3 regions of the Pseudoalteromonas sp. JC28 genome follow, and region 2 is predicted to be linked to each of the others. Evidence: predicted binding sites of a transcription regulator. Region 2 holds the regulator's gene; each other region holds the start of a gene.
What was found. Region 2 encodes sigma-54, which starts transcription at its own class of promoters, with help from an activator protein. Its sites were predicted from a motif close to GTTGGCACGNNNNTNGNNT; they were not measured.

Region 1 (4,359 bases), on a different contig from region 2:
CATCTCTTAGTGCACTTGCCTCTGCAAGTTGTAACTCAATTAGTGCATTGTAGCTTTCACTTAAGGGGTCAAAGGCGGCATAGAGATCGCGTACAAATTTATCATAAGGAATTTCTTCAAAAGTATTTGCGTTAACTCGGTTAATATAATTAGACAGCAGTTGCTTGACACTTATCTCTGCTTTTTCAACTTGCTTTACTAAGCTTCGCTCTTCGCTCGTAAGGTCCGTGGACAAATAGCTATTCCATTCTTTTTCAGCGATATTTTTAGCTTCTTCGATTTGCTTTAACGCGGCACTGTTGGATAATTGATGGCCTCGTAACTTGTGAAAAGTATCTACAATAACCACCGCATAGTTGTCTGACACGACTTTTATTTGCCTCAGCGGTACAACTCTGTCGTCATAAATACGGTCAATGTAATTGATAAGATTTGATAATGTTCCAATTGTAAAGATAGTAGCGAGAATAAAAAACACAGCAGGTATGCCCGAAAGCGACAACAATCTGCTTTTAACTGAAACCCTATTTAGCATAGTCTGATTTTTATTGAGTAAACATAGAAATAAAGTATTACTCAAAGTTCATAGATTACAATAATAATTGCAAATTAAGCAGCGCATTATTGATATGCATCATACTTCGTAACTGTGTCTCTTAACTGTATAGGTTTGATTTTTAAACCTATTACAAAAAAAGAGGAGAAGCTTTTATCGGCTTCTCCTCTTTTATTCCACGTCGAAATCACTTTCGCTTAACACTCTTCGTTTTCAGCGTTCATGTTCTCTTTTACATCTTCACACGCGTCTTCCACGCTATTTTCTACTTCCTGAACTGTTTCATCGAAACGCTCACCAGCATCTTCCGCCGGACCTTCGCTACAACCAAAAAGTGCTAAAATTGAAACAAAACCAAATGCTTTTGCTAATGTAATTGCTGATTTCATAACCTATCTCCTAAAACCGTTTTTGTACGTTAATTCCCTTTTACCTGGGAGCTCGTGCTTTGCCAAAAATAAACGAAATAATCATAAAGGCGATAAACACAAAGAATAGAATTTTCGCCATACCTGCCGCAGCGCCAGCGATTCCAGTGAAACCTAGCACGGCTGCGACAAGTGCTAGGAATAAAAACATTACAGCCCAACTCAACATAACATTCTCCTTAGGCAGTTAGCTCTTGCAACTGCTTCATTTGATCGTGACAAGCTTGCATTCTGGTTTGAATTTGCAGTAATACACTCTTGCATTTAGGTGGAAGATCTTTGCTTAATGCTTTATCAAGCTTGCTTAACACTTTGTCTTCCACTTCTTCTAGCTGAGAAATATAGGTGTGCTCTTTGTCGGTGCTCACCATACCAACCAACTTGGTGTACGATTCACGAATGTCGATGCTAAGCGCTGAATCTGTCTCAATTTCACCTTCGTCAATAAGAACAAATGGTTGTAGATCCGAGATTGCTTGCGCTTTATCTACAATCATTTGGTCAAATACGCGGTTTAATTCGATATTATCTAGCTTCTTTTTAGCTTCAGTGTAAAAATCAACACCACCATTTAATACTTTGATGAGCTCTTTTACCGGCCCCATGTCGTAATTTGAATCTGCCATAAATAACTCCTTTCGTTGCGATATTTAATAAGTGCATTTTGCAAATATTATTTTCTGTCCCTTTCACTAATGCAGATTAAATGCCAAATCATAAACCTTTATTATATAAGGCTTTTTAATCTAAGCACCTTCAGACCGGTGAAAATATTACAAACTAGATGTAAATTATTCCTGTGATAATTGCGTACTTAAGGTTGTGCTCCCTTTAGCATTGAAATCCATAGTCCTAATTGGGAAAGGAATTAAGATATCGTTATCAGCTAATACACGGTTAATGGTGCAAATTGCTTTGTGCCTGACCACCATAAAGCCCGGATCTGCTGGGTAATCTATCCAAAACCACACTAATAGATTAATAGAGCTGTCACCAAAAGACTCTGCATAGACATCTGTTTCTTTTTGGCTTACTACGAAATCAAGCTTGTTAATTGCCTCAACAATCACCTCTCGGGCTTGCTCTGGGTCGTCCGCATACGAGATACCAACTGGTACTTCTATTCTTCGCTTGCCAAGCTTAGTGTAGTTTTGTAACTCATTCTTAAAGAGAATTTTGTTGGGGATATAAGACAGCTGGCCATAAAAGTTTTCTACTAAGGTGTTTCTCAAATTGATTTTGCTTACCGTGCCAAAGCAATCCTTGGTTCTTATAATGTCACCGACCATAAAAGGTTTTCTGACCCCCATCACAAATCCAGCGATGAGGTTCTCGGTCATGTCTTGGAATGCAAAGCCAATAGCAAGGCCAATGATCCCCGCCCCAGCCAACAATGACATTACAGCACCTGATAGTTTTACTATATCTAAAGCGAAGAAAATCCCAATGGCAATAATAGAGACTTTAAATATGGAACTAATAAGTGAAGCCACTTGTTCTGTCTTTATTGCTTTTTTAATTGCCTTTGAAAACCAAATTGAAGATATTTTAGCCAAAACTGTGAAGAATATGAGTATCATTAAGGCTAGGATCATATTCGGTAGTAACTGCACACCGGATTCAAGCCAAGAGATTAACTTATCATTAATTAACGTCCAGAATTTTTCTAAATTCATAATCAAATATTCCTATTTAAGTACTCGACAAATCTAGAATGCAGTAATCATTCCTAGTTATATTAATTAGCCGTTCATGGAAAAGGTAATTATTACAAACTAATTTACACATCTTCTCGGTAAATTCTTCCTTAAAACTTACTCCATAAAAATAAATCACATAATTATCAATAAGTTAAAGGTTGGCACAACAGCTGCAACAGATAATTCGACTACGAAATTAAAGGAGTTTAATTATGAAAAAGACATTAATTGCAACTGTACTAGTATCTTCACTTACTACTGCTTCAGCATTTGCTGCTGATAACTCTTGGGAAAAAGAAGCGAGTGACGCTTGGATAGACGGTAAAGCAGAAGCAACACTGCTTTTCAACGGTGAACTGAACAACTTTGACATTAACACTGATGTAAAGAACGGCGTTGTAGTGCTAACCGGTAAAGTTGAACACTCAGTAGATAAAAAGCTGGCTGAAGAACTGGTACTAGGTATCGATGGCGTAAAAGAAGTGAAAAACGACCTGACTATCGTAGATATGTCAGATGAGCGCAAAAAAGAGCGCAATTACGAAAGCGATAGCGGTTTTACTGACGCAAAAATCGCAACAGTAATTAAGTCTCGCTATCTGTTCGACACAGATGTAGATGGTACTGACATCGATGTTGATGTGGAAGGTTTAGTCGTAACATTAAACGGTCATGTAGGTAGCGAAGCAGAGCGCAAACTTGCTGTGCAAATCGCGAAAAACGCCAATGACGTTAGAGATGTAAAAGATAACCTTCGCGTTACCACAAAATCATAAGCCAATTTTGATTTGAGGGGGGCTTTCCCCCTCCCATACTTATATTGATTTAAGGAGTAAAGATGAAACAATTAACAATTGCTGCTGCGCTACTTGCCTCTCTAGGTCTTGCATCCACAGCCGCTCACGCGGAGTCTGATTTTGGACTAGATGATTATAAAATTTACACAGGTATCGGTTATGGCCAATACTCTTTCCAATGGGAAGATCGTGAGAATGACACTTCATTCGACGACGACTCTTCTATGCTAAAAGCGTATGTGGGTACAAAAATTAATCCATATTGGAGTTTTGAACTTGCCTATGAGAACTTCGACGAAGCAAGTGACATTGACAACTCTGCTGAAATAGACGGTATTTCTTTATCTACACGTATTTCAGCTCCACTAAACGAACATTTCTCAGTGTATGCTAAAGGTGGTTGGCTTGAGTGGGATGCTGATATCTACGCGGATATTCCAGCTGTAGGTCGAGTTTCATCTAGCCTTGAGGGTGGCGACTGGCTCTATGGTGCCGGTGTTGAGTTTCACCTCAATGAAAACGTTAACATGCGGTTAGAATACACTCGCTATGAACTTGAAGACAATATCGACCCTGATATGGACGTAGCTGCCGTCTCTATCGAATATCAGTTTTAAGCAGTAATTTTGGCTCTATAGCCTCCCAATTATTTCCCCTTTGACTCAGTCCTGGCTCTTCCACAAGAGTCTGGTTTTGGCGCTACCACTTGGTAGCGCTTTTTTTGTTTTCAGTGTACGGCCTCCATATTGAATAATGTAAGTACTTTCTCGCTATTTCTTATTTTCAGGAAACAGAATTTAAAGGTAAACAACCTCTAGATGTAATAGTTGCCATTCAGTGCAAGAAATGAAATCTGTCAATTTTTCAAACTCTACACC
Region 2 (4,359 bases):
GAACCCTAGTGATTTCTGGTGATGCTGAAATCAATCAAACTGGGCAAAAAATCAATGCTCAAGTCATCACCTATGACATTGAAAAGCAATTGATCAGCGCTGAGCGCTCAGACCAAGAAGACTCTCGAGTAAGAACCATCCTTGTTCCTGTTGATGACAAAAAAGACGCTAAAGAGAAAAAAGCGCAGGAAGAAGGTAACAATTAATGAGCGAGCTCAAAGCAACTGGTCTAGCAAAGAGTTATAAGGGTCGTCAGGTCGTCAAAAATGTTGGTTTAAGTGTTCAGGCTGGCAGTATTGTAGGCTTATTAGGACCAAATGGTGCAGGTAAAACCACTACGTTCTACATGATTGTAGGGTTAGTACCAAGCGACAAAGGCTATATTCAGATTGATGACGAAGATATCACTTTGTTACCGATGCACAGCCGCGCACGACTTGGTATTGGCTATCTACCGCAAGAGTCTTCAATCTTTAGAAAACTCACGGTCTATCAAAATTTGATGGCGATTTTAGAAACTCGAAAAGACTTATCTAAAGTTGAAAGAGAAGCTGAACTAAACGAGTTACTGGATGAGTTTAATATTCAACACATTCGCGACTCACAGGGCATGGCATTGTCGGGAGGCGAAAGAAGACGAGTCGAAATTGCTCGCGCTTTAGCCGCAAACCCTAAGTTTATCCTGTTAGATGAACCTTTTGCTGGTGTTGATCCTATTTCGGTGTTAGATATAAAGACAATCATAGAGCACCTAAAAAACCGTGGTATCGGTGTGCTTATCACCGATCATAACGTTAGAGAAACACTGGACGTATGTGAAAAAGCCTACATCGTTTCACATGGTGAGTTAATCGCTGCAGGCACGCCAGAACATGTTTTGGCAGATCAAACCGTAAGAGATGTCTACCTAGGCGAACAATTCAAGCTATAGTTAAGACGTAGTATTAATAACTGTTAAAAAGGATTGTTAGAGATACATGAGGCAATCATTACAGCTGCGCATGGGGCAGCAACTTACAATGACTCCGCAACTGCAACAAGCCATTCGCTTGCTGCAGCTTAGTACATTGGATCTGCAACAAGAAATACAAGAAGCATTAGACAGCAATCCATTGTTGGAAGTGGAAGAAGGTGATAATACTGACGGCGAAAACGCTGACCAACACAGCCAAGAAAAGAGCCGTGCTGACGACAATCAAGATTCAGCCGATGAAACGCAGGTTAGTGACTATGAGATAGACTCAGATACCGCCATGAGCAAAGACACTGTGAGCGATGACCTTGCCATGGATGTCACTTGGGACGAGTATATGAGTGCAGCGCCTGCTGCAAGCTCAGGTCCACTTCCCGATGACGATAATGTTTATCAAGGGGAAACCTCTGAATCTCTCCACGATTATCTCATGTGGCAACTCGAACTGACACCATTTAGTCCAACAGATAGAGCTATTGCGATTGCGATTATTGAAGCGGTCGACCTGTCAGGCATTCTAACACTGTCTTGCGAAGACATTTTAGAAAGCATTAATGACGAGAATAGCGAAGAGCCTATTGAGCTAGATGAAGTCGAAGCCGTACTCAAACGCATTCAGCTTTTTGACCCTGTCGGTATCGCAGCGCGTAGTTTACAAGAATGCTTATGCATTCAGCTAAACCAATTCGCCCCAGATACCCCATGGATTGCCGAAACAAAAATGATCCTGACAGAGCATATCGACTTGCTTGCCAGCCGTGACTATCGAACTTTGGCTAAGAAAACGCGCCTTAAAGAAGCCGATCTCAAAGAGGTCATGACGTTAATACATAGCCTTAACCCAAAGCCTGCGGCAAGCATTATTCATGAAGAGCCTGAATATGTGATCCCTGACGTATCGGTGAAAAAAGTAAAAGGTCGTTGGGTCGTAGAGCTAAATCCTGATGCTATGCCTAAAATAAGAGTAAATGACCATTACGCTGCGATGTCTAGAACGGCGAAATCCAGTACGGATAGTCAGTTTATTCGCTCACATTTACAAGAAGCAAAGTGGTTTATTAAAAGCTTAGAAAGCCGAAATGATACTTTATTAAAAGTTACCAATTGCATTGTGCAACAACAACAGGCATTCTTTGAACATGGCCCCGAAGCAATGCGCCCTATGGTGCTAAATGATGTTGCTGAAATGGTTGAGATGCATGAGTCCACAATTTCCCGTGTGACAACACAAAAATACATGCATACACCTCGGGGAATATTTGAGCTGAAGTATTTCTTCTCTAGCCATGTAAGTACGGAAAATGGAGGTGAGTGCTCTTCTACAGCAATTAGAGCACTTATCAAAAAGCTGATAGCTGCAGAGAATACCGCGAAGCCATTGAGTGACAGCAAAATTGCAGATATCTTAGCTGAGCAAGGAATTAAGGTAGCGAGACGTACGATTGCAAAATATCGTGAATCCCTAGCCATTCCACCGTCAAATCAGCGTAAAAGCTTGATATAAGACGTAAAACCCAAGAAGGAAAAATGCTTATGCAACTAAATCTAACTGGTCGCCATGTAGAAATTACTGACTCATTAAGAGACTATGTCACCAACAAGTTTGCGAAGCTAGAAAGGCACTTTGATCATATCAATAATGTGCATGTGATCCTTGATGTCGAGAAACTAGTACAAAAAGCAGAAGCAACATTACACGTAAACGGCGGCGAGCTATTTGCATCAACAGAGCATCAAGATATGTATGCCGCAATTGATGGCCTTATCGACAAGCTAGATCGTCAAGTTATTAAACACAAAGAGAAGCTCACTCGACACTAAGATGAAATTAAGTGAATTAGTGAACAAGGACTGCAGTAAAGCTGCGGTCCTTTTTAATAGCAAAAAACGTATTTTAGAATACATCAGCGAACTGGCTCATAGCCAAATTCCAAATACCAGTCAGCATGCTATCTTGGACGCCTTAATGGCGCGAGAGAAATTAGGCAGCACAGGGATCGGTAAAGGCATTGCCATTCCCCATGGTCGACTTGAAGGTTTGGATAAAATCCTTGCAATGGTGCTTGTCAGCGAGCAAGGGATCCAGTTTGAAGCCATAGATAAGCAGCCTGTCGATATTTTTGTCGCGTTCATCGTACCTGAAGGTGATAATCAACAACACCTGAAGACCTTAGCGGCGATTGCTGATACACTCAAAGACAAGTCTTTTTGCAAAATGCTTAGGCAAGCAAAAAGTGATGATGAGTTATATGCAGTGATCCAAGGTGAACTTGATGAGTGATGAAGAAAAAGGACTCGAGCTTATCATTATCAGTGGCCGCTCAGGCTCTGGTAAATCTGTAGCGCTTCGAGTATTGGAAGACTTAGGCTACTATTGTGTGGATAACATTCCAGTCAATTTGCTGCCGTCTTTAGTCCGCAGTGTTTCGGACAATTATAATAAAATTGCAGTCAGTATTGATGTTAGAAACTTACCTAAAGAACAGGACGAGTTTAATGACATTCTTGAATACTTACCAGGCTTTGCCAAACCTACCCTGTTTTATTTAGACAGTGACGATCAAACCCTGATAAAGCGCTTCTCAGAAACACGACGTTTGCACCCTCTTTCACTGCATAATCTTCCATTAGATGTTGCGATAAAGAAAGAACGGGAATTGTTAGACGTGCTGATCACTCGCGCCGATTTTCTCATTGATACTACAGGCCTGAGCGTTCATCAACTTGCAGAAGATATCCGCGAAAAAATCTTAGGTAAAAAAGACAAACAACTCATTATTACCTTTGAATCTTTCGGCTTTAAACACGGCATCCCAAAACAAGCGGATTACGTTTTTGATGCGCGCTTTTTACCCAACCCACATTGGGAGCCTGAGCTTAAGCCGCTAACTGGCTTAGATCAGCCAGTCAAAGACTATTTGTCGAGTCACAGCATCGTGCAAAAGTTTACTTGGCAGATCCAAACCTTCGTACAAACTTGGTTACCACACTTAGAGCGTAACAATCGCAGTTATCTAACGATCGCAATAGGATGTACAGGTGGGCAACATCGCTCGGTATACTTAGCGCAAACCATTGGTGAACGTTTTGCTAAAACCCATCCCAACGTCAAAATTCGTCACCGAGAGCAAGAGGGTTAAATGTTAGAAGATACGTTTTTAATCCAAAACAAACTCGGCCTGCACGCTCGAGCAGCGACGGTTCTTGCGCAATTAGCAACCCAATTTGATGCCGAAGTGACCTTATATCAAGGAGACAAAAGTGCTGCTGCTGACAGCGTACTAGCGCTGTTGTTACTTGAAAGCAGCCAAGGGAAAGAAGTCCGAGTGGTTTGTGAAGGTCCTGATGCTCAGTATGCACTAGACGCCATTGGCGGACTGATAGAA
Region 3 (4,359 bases), on a different contig from region 2:
TATCATGGCTGTGATGCTTTTCAGCAGGCTTTGGCTCTGAGTGATGATTAGCGTCACAACAACCGCTAGTCGCGCTTGGTTCCTCTGAGGTATTAAGGTGCTTTAGTGGCACAGGCTTATCATCTTTCTCACTGCCAACGAGTAACCCAGCCGCAATTGCGCTAACCACAGCCGCAATTGGCCTAATTATCGCCATAAAAGGACCAAGTAGTACATAAGAAACTGAGATAGAGTCCACTCCAGTTTCAGGCGTTGAGACTAAAAATGCGGTTGTCGCACTTTTCGAGCCCCCCGCTCTTCTCAGTCCCACCGCAGCAGGAATAACGCCGCAAGAGCACAGTGGCATAGGCGCCCCAATCAGCGCAGCCTTTATCGTTGTCCAAAATCCTTCTTTTCCTAAGTGCTTTTGCAACAAATCTTTTGGAATAAATACATTAAGTAACCCAGCCAATATTAGGCCAAGCAGTAACCACGGGGCAGATACTAAAAATAGCTGCCAAAAATTTACTATCAGTTCATTCATCGATAGCCTCCAAGGCCGTTAAAATCGAGCAGCTCACTGCCGCTTCCTTACCGCCGCAGCATTGCTCTGCTAGCGTCGATAACGATTGTTCAAATTTTTGTAACTCAGCGATCCGCGCTCTCACTAAATCCCGTTTAGTGATAGTCAGCGCTTTCACTTCTTCACAACTGTGCTGATACTTTTCAAACTTTATCTTTAGCAAGTCTTGCACTTCTTTGAGGCTAAACCCTACTTCCTTCGCGCGAAGAATAAAGCGCATTTGCTTTTCACTTTGCTCATCAAACAACCGATACCCACCCTCGCTCCTTGTGCAAGGGTGTAGAAGATCGTTTGCTTCATAATACCTTAACGTGTCAGTTGATACGTTAAGCCGCTTTGCCAGCTCACCAATCTTTACCACTTTACACTCCCAAGTCCTGAAGATTATCCTAGTCGACATCACAAGTATAAACCTTAGAGTTAACTCCAAAGTCAAGAAAAGGATAAAAATAATGCAAATCGTGGTATTAGACGCTAAAACCCTTGCAGGAACCGATCTTTCCCCCATTGCCAAACTAGGCACATTAACGTCTTACGACACCACACCCAGTGAGGACATCATCACACGCTGTAAAGATGCAGCAGTCATCATCACCAATAAAGTACAGTTAACTGAACAAACAATCGCGGCGTTACCGCAATTACGCCTGATTTGTGTTGCGGCCACAGGCGTCAACAACATCGATTTGGCAGCCGCAAAAGCCCATCAAATTGCGGTGGCTAATGTGGCTGGTTATTCGACCCCTTCTGTCGTGCAGCACACCTTTACTATGCTTGGTAACTTAATGACAAATATTCATCGTTACCAGCAAGACTGCCGTGCAGGGCTTTGGCAGCAAAGTGATATGTTTTGTCGCTTGGACTACAGCATCAACGAAATTGCAGGCAAAAACTTTGTGATCGTAGGCTATGGAACGTTAGGAGAAGCCGTTGCAAAAGTCGCACAAGCATTTGGAGCTCAGGTAATTGTTGCCGAACGTAGGGGCGTAACTGAGGTTAGAGCAGGACGAATGGCTTTTGAAGAAGCACTGCAGATTGCGGATATTGTATCGATTCACTGCCCGCTTACCGCTGAAACAGAAAACCTGATTTCGAGAGCTGAATTCGCTCTACTTCCAAATCATGCTTATCTTATCAACACCGCGAGAGGCGGAATAGTCAATGAGCAAGCGCTGGTGGATGCGCTAACTAACAAGCAAATAGCTGGTGCTGCTGTGGATGTCCTCACTCAAGAGCCGGCCCAAGCAAGCAACCCACTTGTTCAATACCAAGGGGAAAACTTGCTTTTAACACCGCATACGGCATGGGCAAGTAAAGAAGCCATCGAACGTTTAGTCGGCGAAATTGCCATTAATATTGAAAGTTTTGTGGCAGGCACAACGAGAAACCGAGTGGTCTAGATTATTGTTTTAGTGAGTGATATCGCTAAAAGTTAGTGAAAACCATCAACCACAAACTGATTAAAAAACAACAACAAACTGATATTTATAAACTTTATTAGTTGGCAAAGAGTTTGCAACTCTTGTGATAATTCAAGCAAAAAATAAATGGCTGTTTGCATTACTTGCTCAGCAACAAAATTAAAAAGGAAAACAACAATGAAAAAATTAATGTTAGTGGCTGCGCTTAGCTCTACTCTATTATCAGGCTGTATCGTTGCTGTATCCGACGGTGAAGTAGAACACGGTTGGGCTTCTGAATACAACTCGTCTAACTGGGAACATAAACAGCGTAAAAATCGTGAAAAGATTGCTAACCTTGAAATGGGCGCGTCTTACTCATCAGTAAAAGACATGTTTGCAACTCCTGACTTTAGCGAGTTGGTGTCAAAAGACGGCGACAACTATCAAGTGCTGTACTATGCAACCAACAGCAAACACTCAGACGGCAAAGTAACAAAAGATGAGTGCACGCCATTGGTATTCAAAAACAACCAACTGGTTGGCTTTGGCGACAACGCACTAAAGCAAATTCAGTAAGACTTTATCGCACCAAGGATGGTGAATAATGCGGATATGCTTTAGCCCCCGCATATGGCTTTAGATATTTATAACACTTTAATAAAAACCGTACTTTGCTGTTTTTGTGCAACGGCAAGTGCGCTATCGGCCATTTTTATCAGCTCACTAAGCTCACTACTACAGTGATTTTCAATATGAACTGCACCAATGCTAACGCTCACATGCGCACATATCGGTGAAGCAATATGGGGGATTTTTAACGCATTAACCGAGTCGTGCAGCGCTTCTGCTATCTCATTAATTACGTCGATATTATGCTGAGTTAGTACCAACGCAAAACGAGTACCATCAAAACGGCCAATAAATAAAGAACGTCGGGTAGCGCCTTCTTCTAGCGCTTTGGCGACCTTAAATAAACAATCATCACCGTGCATGTAGCCATAATGCTCATTAAACGTTTTAAAATAGTCCACCTCAACCAGCATAACGGTAAACGCACTGCCATCAGCTTTTGCGCTTTCTAATGCTGATTTCATCGCTTCATCTAGATATCTACGATTGGGCAACTCCGTTAAACCATCGATAGAGGCTAGCTTTTCTAGCAGGTCATTTTTCTTTTTTATTGCTAAATGGTTTTTGATTCTGGCTTTTACAATCAAAGGGTTAAAGGGTTTAGTAATATAATCCACAGCCCCTAACTCCAAACCTCGTGCTTCATCTTTAAAGCTCACACTACCAGAGATCACGACAACGGGAATACCGTAAGTGCTCGCATCCTTTTTTAGGCACTCTAAAACAGAAAATCCAGCGCCGTCAGCCATTAACACATCTAAAATAATAAGGTCTGGTTTACTTGCTTTTAGTTCATCAATACATAACTTAGTGTCTGTGCTATGGGATAACCGATGGCCGTCACCTAATGTATTGCTTAGGACCATCTTATTTATTGGGTCATCATCAATAATAAAAATGTGCTCAGCTTGCTGCATCTTATGACGCTACCTTTTTAGCTCGATAAAGCACACCACCTGTGAAAGTGCATTTGTTAACACATCCAAGTCAGTGCGATTTGTTATTGTTGTGATCGTTTTGCTTTGCGTTTCAAGGTCTTTTGCAACTTTCGCTAGTCGCTTAAAGCCCAGACCTGCAGCAGCGCCCTTAATTCCGTGTGCTAACTCAAATAATGCTGAACCTTGCTCTATTTCAGCAACCTGTTCTAGGTAATCATGGCAAAGTTTAGCAAATTTATCTAACATTGTTTGCAAAAACGTTTCATTTTGCATCATTTGTGATAAAGCAAACTCATAATCAAAAAAGGCTTCTTCTGTTTTATCTGACTGGAAAATATTACTTGCCAATGCCTTGCACGCCTGTGTGCTATTGATCGGCTTTACCAAATAATCATTCATGCCAACGGCTGTGGCTTTCGCCCGCTCTTCTTTACTTGCATTGGCGGTCAAGGCGATAACGGGCAGCTCAGTTTCAGACCATACGGCTCTGATCTGCTTGGTCGCTTGATAGCCATCAATGTTTGGCATATGGATATCCATCAGGATGATATCTGGTTGCAGTGAGCGGCAAACTTCCTCAATATGTTCCGCGCTTTGTAGCCCTACGGTAGAAATACCATTCTGCTTCAACATATTTTCAGTAATATCCAAATTTAAGTTGTTATCGTCGACCACCAAGCAAAGCGCACCAGCAACTTGCATACACACGTTGTCGACGGTTTGCGTCATATGGGCAAACTCAGCAAGCCAAGTATAAGCTGATTGGTAAAACACACTTTGATTAAGCGCAATATGGTTACTTTGCTCAGGGAATACCCCTTCACAA

Region 1: the regulator sigma-54 is predicted to act here: its motif matches at 1,680-1,698, upstream of DS891_RS12485 (PA2169 family four-helix-bundle protein).
Region 3: the regulator sigma-54 is predicted to act here: its motif matches at 2,063-2,081, upstream of DS891_RS11095 (DUF3192 domain-containing protein).

What each region holds. Positions count from the first base shown of each region.
Region 1 covers NZ_QOKX01000005.1:134,427-138,785, reverse strand. The annotation lists gene DS891_RS12500 (methyl-accepting chemotaxis protein) at 1-535, opposite strand, end outside; gene DS891_RS12495 (hypothetical protein) at 754-945, opposite strand; gene DS891_RS12490 (DUF1328 domain-containing protein) at 986-1,153, opposite strand; gene DS891_RS12485 (PA2169 family four-helix-bundle protein) at 1,164-1,610, opposite strand; gene DS891_RS12480 (mechanosensitive ion channel family protein) at 1,776-2,660, opposite strand; gene DS891_RS12475 (BON domain-containing protein) at 2,897-3,460, shown strand; gene DS891_RS12470 (outer membrane beta-barrel protein) at 3,523-4,098, shown strand.
Region 2 covers NZ_QOKX01000007.1:479,773-484,131, forward strand. The annotation lists gene lptA (lipopolysaccharide transport periplasmic protein LptA) at 1-206, shown strand, start outside; gene lptB (LPS export ABC transporter ATP-binding protein) at 206-931, shown strand; gene DS891_RS17605 (RNA polymerase factor sigma-54) at 978-2,477, shown strand; gene hpf (ribosome hibernation promoting factor) at 2,507-2,794, shown strand; gene ptsN (PTS IIA-like nitrogen regulatory protein PtsN) at 2,796-3,254, shown strand; gene rapZ (RNase adapter RapZ) at 3,247-4,113, shown strand; gene DS891_RS17625 (HPr family phosphocarrier protein) at 4,114-4,359, shown strand, end outside.
Region 3 covers NZ_QOKX01000004.1:281,318-285,676, reverse strand. The annotation lists gene DS891_RS11110 (SO_0444 family Cu/Zn efflux transporter) at 1-523, opposite strand, end outside; gene zntR (Zn(2+)-responsive transcriptional regulator) at 516-923, opposite strand; gene DS891_RS11100 (D-2-hydroxyacid dehydrogenase) at 1,015-1,962, shown strand; gene DS891_RS11095 (DUF3192 domain-containing protein) at 2,161-2,541, shown strand; gene DS891_RS11090 (diguanylate cyclase) at 2,610-3,512, opposite strand; gene DS891_RS11085 (response regulator) at 3,522-4,359, opposite strand, start outside.